Regions from separate parts of the Enterococcus sp. 2201sp1_2201st1_C11_2201SCRN_220225 genome, predicted to be linked through region 1. Evidence: riboswitches for the same ligand, from Rfam matches in the RefSeq annotation. Region 1 holds a riboswitch; the other holds the start of a gene.
The links. Region 1 has a riboswitch for cobalamin ahead of AB5754_RS01375 (DUF4430 domain-containing protein). Riboswitches for the same ligand answer to the same signal wherever they lie in the genome.
Positions count from the first base shown of each region.

Region 2: linked by a shared signal. The riboswitch ahead of AB5754_RS02575 (DUF4430 domain-containing protein) and the one ahead of AB5754_RS01375 (DUF4430 domain-containing protein) in region 1 are both predicted to bind cobalamin.

Region 1 is NZ_JBCOJC010000002.1:96,300-101,980, forward strand. Features, by position in the region: gene AB5754_RS01375 (DUF4430 domain-containing protein) at 1-4,175, opposite strand, end outside; cobalamin riboswitch at 4,354-4,477, opposite strand; gene AB5754_RS01380 (acetate/propionate family kinase) at 4,589-5,681, opposite strand, start outside.
Region 2 is NZ_JBCOJC010000005.1:54,723-60,403, reverse strand. Features, by position in the region: gene AB5754_RS02590 (iron chelate uptake ABC transporter family permease subunit) at 1-459, opposite strand, end outside; gene AB5754_RS02585 (ABC transporter permease) at 456-1,397, opposite strand; gene AB5754_RS02580 (GNAT family N-acetyltransferase) at 1,583-2,074, shown strand; gene AB5754_RS02575 (DUF4430 domain-containing protein) at 2,139-2,543, opposite strand; cobalamin riboswitch at 2,686-2,858, opposite strand; gene AB5754_RS02570 (EutP/PduV family microcompartment system protein) at 2,883-3,026, opposite strand; gene AB5754_RS02565 (MGMT family protein) at 3,309-3,620, opposite strand; gene rplT (50S ribosomal protein L20) at 3,806-4,165, opposite strand; gene rpmI (50S ribosomal protein L35) at 4,218-4,418, opposite strand; gene infC (translation initiation factor IF-3) at 4,512-5,036, opposite strand; ribosomal protein L20 leader region at 5,055-5,183, opposite strand; gene AB5754_RS02545 (GNAT family N-acetyltransferase) at 5,250-5,681, opposite strand, start outside.

The DNA.
Region 1 (5,681 bases):
AATGCTTTAATTTGTTCCGTTACTTTTTTGGCTGCATCTTGGTCGGCTGCAACTGGGACATCGTTCATATCGTAAAGGGCATTTTTATCTTGTAAAAAGCGATCATAAGCAATTAACGCGTACATTCCTTGTTCCGTGGCCATGCCGTCCACTTCTCCCGGAGCGCCCCCACCGTTACTCTCTCCTCCAGGTAAAACGTGCATAAAGCCACTACCTGCTACGTGGAAACTCTTTAAAGCAGTGAGTAAATCATACTTCTTCACAAAACGTTGATCTTCAGTGGGGTTAATGCCTAATGCAGTTAAAGCGGTAATGACTTGGACCACTTCTTCCACGTTTTCAGTGGAACTATCTCCAAAAGTACCATTTTCATTTTGTTCATTTGAAAGAGCGGTTAACCCCCGTTGTGTGGCAGCGGCTACCCGGCTGTCACTTTGATAAGGTGCCAAAGCTTGCAAGGCCATTCCGGTTAAATCAATGCTGATTTCATCACCGAAGAGATTCCAGCCACCATTTTTTAATTCCTTTTGCAAAAGAAAATCAATTAATTTTTCTCGCGTAGTATATTCACTGACTCCAGCTGGTTTGGTAAACTGATAATCTTTGCGACTATCCACTGCAATCAAAGCAAAAATGGCCCCATTGACTCCTTGATAAGTAACTTTTTTGAAATCACTTAAATAATCAAATAAATTGTACCCGCCTACGTCTTGGGCATCTTTTCCGATAGCCGTTAATGCTAACGCCAAACGAGAATATTCCGTATATTTTGCTCTGTGAAGTTCTCCTTTTACTTCTTGAATATGACTTACGACATTTTCGTAATAGGTTTTAAAGAGTGGATTATTCAGATCATAGCCATTTCGTGCCAAATCCATAATCAACCATTCATTGTTGAAATCCGGTTGATAGTTGGTAAAGAGACTCAATACGTATTGATTGGTTTCTTGAAGTACTTTTTCATAGCTGGCTTGTTGCGTCATTAATTCTTCCATGCGCTTTTGAGCTTTCGTCAATGTGGCATAATTTTCGACTAGGGCTTGTTGGTCTTGTGTGAGTTTTTCATAGTTTTCGGCAATCGCGTCAATTTGGCCTCGGTCTTTTAAGGATAACTCTGCTAATGCAGGCAAAGCTTTAATTTGATCCATGACTGCCTGGGCTTTTGCCAAATCAGCTTTTAATTCCGCTAAACGCTGACTCACTTTTTGCCATTTTTCCACTAACTCAGCCGCTAGCCGGTCTTTTAATTCATCCCTCAACCCATCGTATAAGGTAGCAACTGCTGAAGCTTGGTCAATATCAGCCATAGTTAACTCACTCGCTTCCGGTAAAGCAGTAATTGCCTCTGTTATCTCTTTCACCGCTTTTTCGTCGGCTTTTAGTTGCGCCATAATCTTTTCTGCTTTGTTTAAGATGGCGAGTAACTCGTCACTGATTAAGGCCTTTTGGTTAGCGGTCAAAGCTTCATAGCTTTGGCGGGCATTGGTAACAAAGGTTTGATAAGACAATGACCACATATTCATTTGATCCAATAACTTCATGTATTCTAAGCTTTGGATAACATTTTCCACCGCTTGTTGGTCACTTTCTAATTGATACAAGCGCTCTTGACAGCCTTGTAATTTTTTTAAAGTCTCAGAAGTCAGCAATTCCTTTGCTTCCGGTGATAACAATTTGTATTCTGAGCTTGCCTTATTTATTGCTTCTTGATCGTCTAAGGTCACATCAGCAGGTGCCGGCAATGCGTTGATTAAATCCGTCACTTTTTGGGCTGCTACTTCATTTTCATCTTGAGGCAAGGCGGTCACTGGATTTTTAGCAAAATCATAGATGTTTCCTTGGTTGTTTTGTTGGAAGAGAAACTGACTCAATCCATGGGCTGCTTGATCCGTAGCCATGGGATCTGATTCAGTATCCGTCATAAGATATTTAAAGCTGCCATCCTCCATTTGAAATTCTAATAATCGCACGACAGGATTTTTGCCCTCTGCATTTGTGTAGGTTTTGCTCGTTACATCTTCCCCACAAGCGGCTAAGCCTAAAATTGCTTGAGCTTGGCTATTGGTATTTGGCCCTTCTGAATACCAACGTTCCACATAAAAATCCCCATCAGCAGTTAAATTGGTTTTCAAAAAACCAATCCCTTGTTCGATGGCTGTTGCGACTGCTTTTTGCTCTTTATAAGGAGCTAACGCCGACAACGCCATCCCCGTTAAGTCAATATCGCCGTCATTGCCATAGAGTGCCCAGCCACCATCTTTTAATTGAGCTTTTACAAGTAAATCAATCAGATTCTTAATTTGCTCAGACTGTCCTTTAAGTTGATAATCTTTCGAACTTAACGCAATGAGACCAAAGATTTGATTGTTAATCGTCCCTGTGATATCTTCTTCTACTAAAAGTTTAATCAAGTTAAAGCCACTGATATTGGTAGGGTCTCCTCCCAGACTTAAAATCCCAATGACTTGTCTTTGGGCATCAGTCCATGGTACTTGACCACTATGACTGCCATAGTTTCCATTTACTCGTAATATTTGTTCGGCTAAGGTTTTATAAGTCGCTTCCCGCATCGCTTCAGAAGCAGGGTAGCCAGAGCGGGACATGGCTAAAGCTGACCATTCGCCTATACTTCCCCGGGATTCAATGTTTTGAGACGTCCGTTTCAAAGCAGCAACAACGTCTTGAGTGCTTTGAAGCTGTGCCATTTGTTTAATAGCAGCTTCTAAAGTGGCGTAATTGTTCACTAATTTTTTTTGCGTAGCTGTTAGCGTGTCATAAGCTTTTTTAGCTGCCGCAACTTTTCCTTGATCGCTTAGTTGCAATTGATCAATCGCGGGTAAAGCTGCGATTGCGTCCGTTACTTCATCTGCGGCTTTTTGATCTTCTAATTGAGCAATTTGTTTTTCTGCGGCGACTAATTGAGCCACTAATTCCTTACCCACTTGTGCTTGTTCTTCTTTGGTTAACGCATCATAGGCTGATCTAGCTTCTTGAACTTGTTGCTTTTGTGCCAAGTCATGAATCTCACCTAAGTTTTGAATCAATTGTTTGACGGCTTCCACCGGATCTTTTTCAGGTGTGGTTGCCGGATTGTCCAAGCCTGCCAAAGCTTGATCCACCAAAGCTTGGCTAGCCGTTAAGTCCGTTAACTGGGTCATGGCAAATTGATAGGCTGCTTGATAAGCAGTCCCTTGGGCTTGCCAAGCTGCCGCGTCTTGATTGATTTCCCCAATTTTTTTGGTCAAAGCCAATTTATCCGCAATCGCAAAGGTGCCTGTTCCCCCATTCCCTAAATCCGCTCCGTAACCAACTAGGGAAAATTGAACCCGGAAAACATCTCCGTCTTCCGGTTTTTTGCTACCCATTCCCACACCGGGAAAGTCGTTGTTAACGGAATACAGCCAGCCAGACATAGGCGTGTAAGAAAATTCTCTCAAAGTGCTACCGAATTGATTTGTCGCATTCTTCAATGCGTCGTTCCCGCTAAAATCAATGAGTTCTTGGGGCACTTTGGTTTGACCATTGTCCGCATTTTCGATTCCCGATAGATAGAAATTACTTCCCACCGTTCCCGTGTGGCTGTATTGCAGACCTTGTTTTGCAAAAACGTCATCTAAGACTTGTGCATAATTCATCTCGGTTGTTAATTGAACTTCCATAGGTTCCATCACATACCCTTGGCCTAAGACAAATTTTTCTACAGAAATTGTGATGGTCTTTGTTTCGGTACTTTTGGCTTCTGCTAGTAATTTTTGCAAACTCTCTGCTGCTTCTTGCAAGGTTTTCCCATTGGTTACTTGAGCTTTTTCTTCGTCAGTGAGTTGATTGTAGCGATCAATTAACTGATTAATGCTTGTTTGGTCTTCTGGCGTCAATGCAGAAAGATTGATTCTTCCTATTTCATCAATCAGTTCTTGAACCTTTTGACTAGGTGCTACTGCATCACTAGTAGCCGGTGGTGTCTGTGTCGTGTCATTTACAGCAGGAGCATTTTCCACAACTGAACTACTAGTCGTTGCATTCGTGGTAGTTTCTGCTGATTCCGGACTTGTAGTCTCAGTAGTGCTTACCGCTGTCGAATCACTTGTTTCGGCTGCATAAACCGCCAGCCCATTGTTGACCAACACTTGCCCCATTAAAATTGTGACCGCTAACCCTTGAACAATTTTTTTCATTTTCTCTTTCCTCCTACGACTTTGCTTCGCCTTTTTATCTAAAAGTACAAAAAAGACACTCAGATTGAGTGTCTCCAGCAGCCATATTCCAAATAAACATACTAATGCCTACAAGTACGTCGAAAGAAATGGATGCTGGACAGTTCTCCCTGATATGGTGCCCAGTTCCAACAATCGAAGGTATCCTGACTTCACTTCATCCTACTTGCTCCTCTTCCCAAGTTGTCTTACCTCAGTGAGTAATGAGCGTTCGTCCATGTTACAGTAGAAAGGGACTGTCGAGGATTTTCACCCCGTTCCCTGCGATTGCTGTTCCAAGTATTTAAATTTTTTTACCTATTATGAACAATTCAAGAAACCAATACTTGCATCCTTTTTCCAACTAGTTACTACAACATTAGCTAATCTAAAAATTAAAGCTCCGCAACCCGCATAACATCTCGAGCAATAATAACCTCTTCATCGGTCGGAATAACCAGTACTTTTATTATGCTCTTTTCATCTTCAATAAACAAAGCATTTTCTTGATTCTTATCTTCATCAATGGATAATCCCAAATAAGTTAACGAATCACAGACTATTTTTCGAATCGTTGCTGAATGCTCTCCTACCCCCGCAGTAAATACTAAGGTATCCAAACCATTTAAATCTGCTGCATAAGCACCAATGTAATGAATGATTTGGTGACTGAACACATCTAGCGCTAATTTAGCGCGAGGATTTCCAGTCATCGCTGCTTCTTCGACGTCACGACAGTCATTTGATATTCCTGATAGCCCAAGAAGCCCAGATTTTTTATTCATTAAATTTTTGATTTCTTGAGGATTAAGTCCTTCTTTTTCTTGAATGAAAGGAATGATTTGTGGGTCAATATCGCCAGTCCGCGTTCCCATGACTAAACCAGCTAAAGGAGTAAAGCCCATGGAGGTGTTAACGGACTTTCCATCTAATATCGCTGCAATACTGGCGCCACTGCCGATATGACAAGTAATCACTTTATGAGCTGATGGATTTAACCGCAACGCTTCCTCTGAAACGTATTGATGGCTTGGCCCATGAAATCCATAACGACGAATACCGTATTTTTCATAATATTCATAGGGCAATGCATACATGTAATTTTTTTCTGGCATCGTATGATGGAAAGAAGTATCAAAAATTGCCACTTGTTTAGCATGAGGCAAAACTTTTTCAAATGAACGAATGCCAATTAAATTGACTGGATTGTGAAGTGGTGATAATGTACTTAACTCATCAATTCGCGCTTCCACTAGTTCATCAATTAATGTAGCATCTTGATAATACGTTCCTCCATGAGAAATCCGATGACCAACGCCTGAAATATCTTCATATGAGTTAATGATTTTTTCTTCCAACAAAGTATCTAAGACTAGTTGAACGGCTTGTTGATGATCTTTAATCGGTGTTTGTCGTTCTTTTTTTTCTCCTTGATACTTAATGCTAAACACGGCGTCCACAGAACCAATTCGTTCAATCATTCCTTCT
Region 2 (5,681 bases), on a different contig from region 1:
GAGCACTTGCAAAAATGTGCTGATGCTACTGAAAAAAGTGCCCAAAATCATCCCTATCATTAACAGTAAAAATAAGTTGCGCCTTTTTAATAAACTGAAAGCTAGTGCTGTACTAAGCAATGTCACCACTAAAATAGTGCCTAAAAACTGCCAAATACTTTGTTGGCTGAGCATTTGTGCCCCTCCAAAGACGAAAAAAGACAGGGTTTGAATCAAGACATATAAAGAATCCAAGCCTAAAATATTCGGCGTCAAAAAGTGGTTTTCTGTCACCGTTTGAAAACTAATGGTGGCAAAACTGGTCATAATCCCCACTAAAGTGAAAGCCACTAGTTTTTTCCCACGGAGTTTTAAAGCAAACGCCCAGTTGCCATAGGTCTCATAGGTCAAAAAGAGCACCATCACCAATCCAGCCACCACAGCTAAACCGATTAGTACCCTTACATTGCGTTTTTTCATACTTGCTGTCTCCTTACCAAAAGAAAGATAAAGAGCACACTGCCTAGGGCTCCTACGATTACGCTTACCGGGATTTCATAAGGCGGAATCACCACCCGGGCCAAAATATCACAGGCAATTAAAAAGACGCTGCCTAGCCAAGCGGTCAATCCCAAAGTGTTTTTCATCTGATCGCCATAACGCAGCGAAACGAGATTCGGTACGATCACCCCGATAAAAGGCACGGTTCCTACCATAATTAGCACCAGACTGCTAGCCAAAGCCACTAAACCTAAGCCTAAATACTGCACCCGGCGATAGTTCAAACCGAGGTTTTGAGCCAAGTCCTCTCCCATGCCAGCCACTGTAAAGTGATAAGCAAAGTAATAAATCACGCCTAATAAAGGAACTGCCAGATACAAAAGCTCATAACTCCCCCGCATCACCGTGGCAAAATTGCCTTGTAACCAAGAAGACATATTTTGCACCAGCTCAAATTGATAAGCAAAAAAAGTAGCCATCGAGCCAATGATATTGCCAAACATAACCCCCACTAAAGGCACCATCATCTGATTTTTCCCCGGCAAAAAACGAGTCAGTTGTAAAAACAATAACGTGCCTAAAAACGCAAAGAGAAAAGCCACGCCAGAGCGCAATAACAAAGGTGCATCCGGTAAGAAGAGCATCACCACTAAAATTCCTAGACGCGCACTGTCCATAGTTCCTGCCGTCGTAGGGGAGACAAATTTATTTTGGGTCAACTGTTGCATCACCAAGCCACAGACACTTAAGGTACTGCCAGCTACGAGTAAACTTATTGTACGAGGCAAGCGGGTCGCAAAAAAAATCAACTGTTGCTCCCCTTTAAAAAAGAGTTGCCCATCCAAGTCTTTGACCCCAATAAATAACGAAAGAAAAATCACAAAGAATAAAATCGCCCCTTGGAGCACTTTTTTCATGGCTGTCCTCCTTTGTAATTGAGAATGATTATCAGTATCACCGTCTTAGTTTAGGCAAATCCCTGATAAAATGCAATCTTTTTTTGACGAGAATTGATGTTTTTTGTGAAATTCCTCATTTCCCCTTGGCTTGAAGCAAAAATAACCCCATACTAAAGAAAAACCCCTAAAAAAGGAGTTTTCCGATGAATAACAATTATTCCTATGAGCAAATCACTGCTACAAATCAAGCAGAAGCTTTTTTGATTTACTTGGCAAATGCTGATTATTTTGCCTTAACTAAAGAAATCCCGACGATGGAACAAATCCACGAAGATGCTCGTAGCTTACCAACAGGACTTGATCTTAGCCACAAGCATTTTTTATTAATTCGTCAAAATGAAATCCCGGTGGCGGTCTTAGATCTCCTCACAGACTATCCCAAAAAACAAGAAGCCTTTCTTGGGCTTTTGCTAGTAAAAGAAAAAGGTCGGGGTCACGGCCGCAAAATCGTCAGCAGACTAGAAGACCAACTGATGAAACAAGGCTACACCAAACTGATTTTAGCCGTGTTGCAAAACAATCAACCCGGTCTTATTTTTTGGCGAAAACTAGGCTTTCAAGAAAGCGGAAAAGGGACTTTTCCGCTAGACGCCACTAGCTACCCTGTATTGAAATTTGAAAAAGCGCTGAATTAAAGCAAAAGGAGCGTTTTAGCCACAGCCAAAACGCTCCTTTTCCAACATATGTCTCAATGATTTCTTACATCGCTGCCAAATTAAAGATCACTTTGTCCCCGTCTTTTAAGGTTACATCTTTGGCGCCTTCATTGACTTGTTCCTCATTTAGAGTAAACGTCCAATATTTTTGGGCTGGGGCATCTTGTTCTTTGCCTGCGATACTGGTAATAAAGCCATCTTCGTCTTTGATTTCAAAGTTTTCCTTCATGGCATCGTATAAACTAGTATCCTTAGCCACCGCGATTTCTTTGTTTTCAAATTCACTGCCATCTTCTTGTAAAATCACTGTAACGGCTACTTCATTTGCTGCAACGCTGGTACTAGCTGTAGTACTATCACTGGTATCATTTTGACTGCCACAAGCAGCTAACCCCACCATCACCAAGGCGGTAAAGATAACGCCCATGAACAACTTCAATTTTTTCATCATACTTCCTCTTTTCATTTTAGTCCTAAAAAAGACACTCCGAATAACTCAGAGTGCCTCCAGCAGCCATCTTCAAAGAAAAACCCAGCCTAGTCGTTCATTAAGAAAAATAGATGCCAGACAGCTCTCCCTGTTATCATGCCCAGTGCCAACTATCCTAGATATCCTGACTTCACTTCATCCTACACTCTCCTCTTCCCAAGTAAACTCAGTGAGTAATGAGATTTCGTCCATGTCACAGTAGAAAGGGACTGCCGAGGATTTGCACCTCGTTTCCTAAGACAGCTGTTTCTTATTTAGTTTTCTTTATTGTAACATAATCCCCTGATAATGAAAGTCTTATTGAGACTGCCAATCAGCTGGATAAGTCACATAAACAAACCGAGCATCCCCAGTGACGGAAAATTTGATTTGACTGCCTAAAGCTTGACAAAGGGTGGTTTTGCCGCAGCCCACTGCTCCCATTAAAATAATTTTTTTCATAGGCTTTCCTCCAAACCAAAAAAAGTGCCTAAAGAGACTATCTCCTTAGGCACCGTTACCTTTAAGTGCACACCCTTGTACACAGTATTTGTAATTTATTTTTACAATCATATGTTAGCTTGCAAAAAGTTACTTGTCAATGGTTTTAAAAAAGGAAAGAAGGATTCAATAATTCTATCGGCTAAAAAACTTACACTCGAAACTGCAATTCCTTTTTGCAAATTTTCTTTGTTCCTAGCTACTTTTCTCTCGTTAGTAGGCAAATTCTCTATCAGCTATCTTTCAAAAATCTCCTTGCCACTGAAACTCTTTCAAAGCCACCCGATTGCTAGGTGTAAATCCCACACCTTCAGCAATCAATAGTTCCGATTGTTCCTGCCAATTTGGAGCACATCTTCCTTGGCTATTGACCACTCGATGACAAGGGTAATTTCCGTAATACTTCGCTTGGCGCAAAACTTGCCCTACCAAGCGGGAATTTTGCGGATAACCAGCTAGTTCAGCAATTTGCCCATAGGTAGCAACTTTACCTGAAGGAATTTCTGCCACAATGGACAGCACTAAAAAAGCGAAATTCTCATCCATTTTTGCCATTCTATCACTCTCCAGTAATTTTATTAGAACTGAAAAATCATGAACTAGTCTCCTCATTTTACCACAGACTATCAATGGTTCTTCTACCAAAAATTTCTACTCAATGACCGACTAATCTCTGGGTCAAAATAAAAAACCCCACTCACTAAGAGCGGGGCGAATACTGATTGAACAGTATGAATTGCTTATTTGTTCAAAGCATCTTTAGCTGAATCAGCTAAAGCAGTGAAAGCTGCTGCATCGTTAACAGCAAGATCAGCTAACATTTTGCGGTTGATGTCGATTTCAGCTAATTTCAAGCCGTGCATCATTTTAGAGTAGCTAAGACCATTCATACGAGCTGCTGCGTTGATACGAGCAATCCACAATTTACGGAAGTCGCGTTTCTTTTGACGACGATCCCGGTATGCGTAGCTGTAAGATTTCATTACTTGTTCTTTAGCTGTTTTGAATAATGTATGTTTTGAGCCGTAGTAGCCTTTCGCTAACTTAAGCACTTTTTTACGACGTTGACGAGTTACGGTTCCACCTTTAACACGTGCCATGTTGAATTCCTCCTAGATTTAAATCAAATTGTATGTTGCTTTTAAGGGTGTCTTAACGCATTTGTGACAATTGTTGACGAATACGTTTGTAATCGCCAGCTGACACCATGCTTGCTTTACGCAATTGACGACGTTGTTTTTTGGTTTTGCCGTGGAAACGGTGACTAGTGAAGGCGCTGTGACGTTTCAATCCTCCGCCGCCAGTGCGTTTTACACGTTTTGCTAATCCGCGGTGTGTTTTTTGTTTTGGCATGACTAATTCCTCCTACATTTCATTGCATATGCATTCTGCACAGATCACTGAACAGCGCTGGCATTCTCAAATAAAAATCGTACGTGGGACAGTTTATTTATTATCGGCTTTTGGAGCCAATACGAGAAACATGCTACGACCGTCCATTTTGGGTTTTTGTTCCACTGTTGCCAAATCATTTGTTTCTTCGGCTAAGCGATCCAAGACCTTCTGACCAATCTCTTTATGGGTAATGGCACGACCTTTAAAACGGATGGAGGCTTTCACCTTATCCCCTTTTTCAAGGAATTTACGTGCATTCCGCAGTTTCGTATTAAAATCATTTACATCAATCGTTGGGCTTAAGCGAACTTCTTTGATGCTGATCACTTTTTGTTTCTTACGGGCTTCCCGATCCTTCTTTTGTTGTTCGAAGCGGTACTTCCCATAATCCATGATCCGGGCAACTGGTGGTTTTGCGTTAGGTGCCACTAATACTACGTCCAAGTTAGAGCGCTCTGCGATTGCTAGGGCTTCTGCTTTGGATTTTACACCTAATTGTTCACCGTTTTGATCGATCAAACGTAACTCACGTGCTCGAATGCCGTCGTTTACCATCATGTCCTTTGCTATGGTCATTCACCTCCAGGTATATTCAGAGAAACAAAAAAACGAGTTCGTATTCGAACTCGCACCCAAACTCACACTACACCTACGTAGTCTGAAACCTATCAGCCCGGCAAAATTCTTCACTCAGGCGAGAAGCGGGTGCTCCTTCTTTATTTCTCAACTTTTATAGTATACGAGATTTCGGAAATGATGTCAAGTTTTTTTCATGAAAAAAGCGGAAATTCATTTTTCCCCTTCCCAATAAAAATGCACATTGGCTTTGTCTGCTTGCTTGGTATGACGATAAATCAATGTATCCAAGCCGCCGATTTCAAAGCCCATCTTCAAATAAAAACGACAAGCCGCCAGATTATTGTCTTGGCCAATAGTCCAAATGCCGGCATAGCCTTTTTCTTTGGCTTTTTTTAGACCGAGGGCCAACATTTTTTCGGCAATTCCCTGTCCCCGATAAGCACTGACAACTTTTAAATCCGACAAATACAGATATTTCAACCAGTCGTCGGTAAAAATTGCTACGCCGACACAGTTTTTACCGTCAAAAGCACCTACTGCCGGCCCTTCCTTTAAAACTTTTTCAATCTCATAGTTTTCATCGGGAAAAGTTAGCTCTTTCACATCTTCTGGGCTAAAGCGTTCCTCAGTCGCATGCCAGCC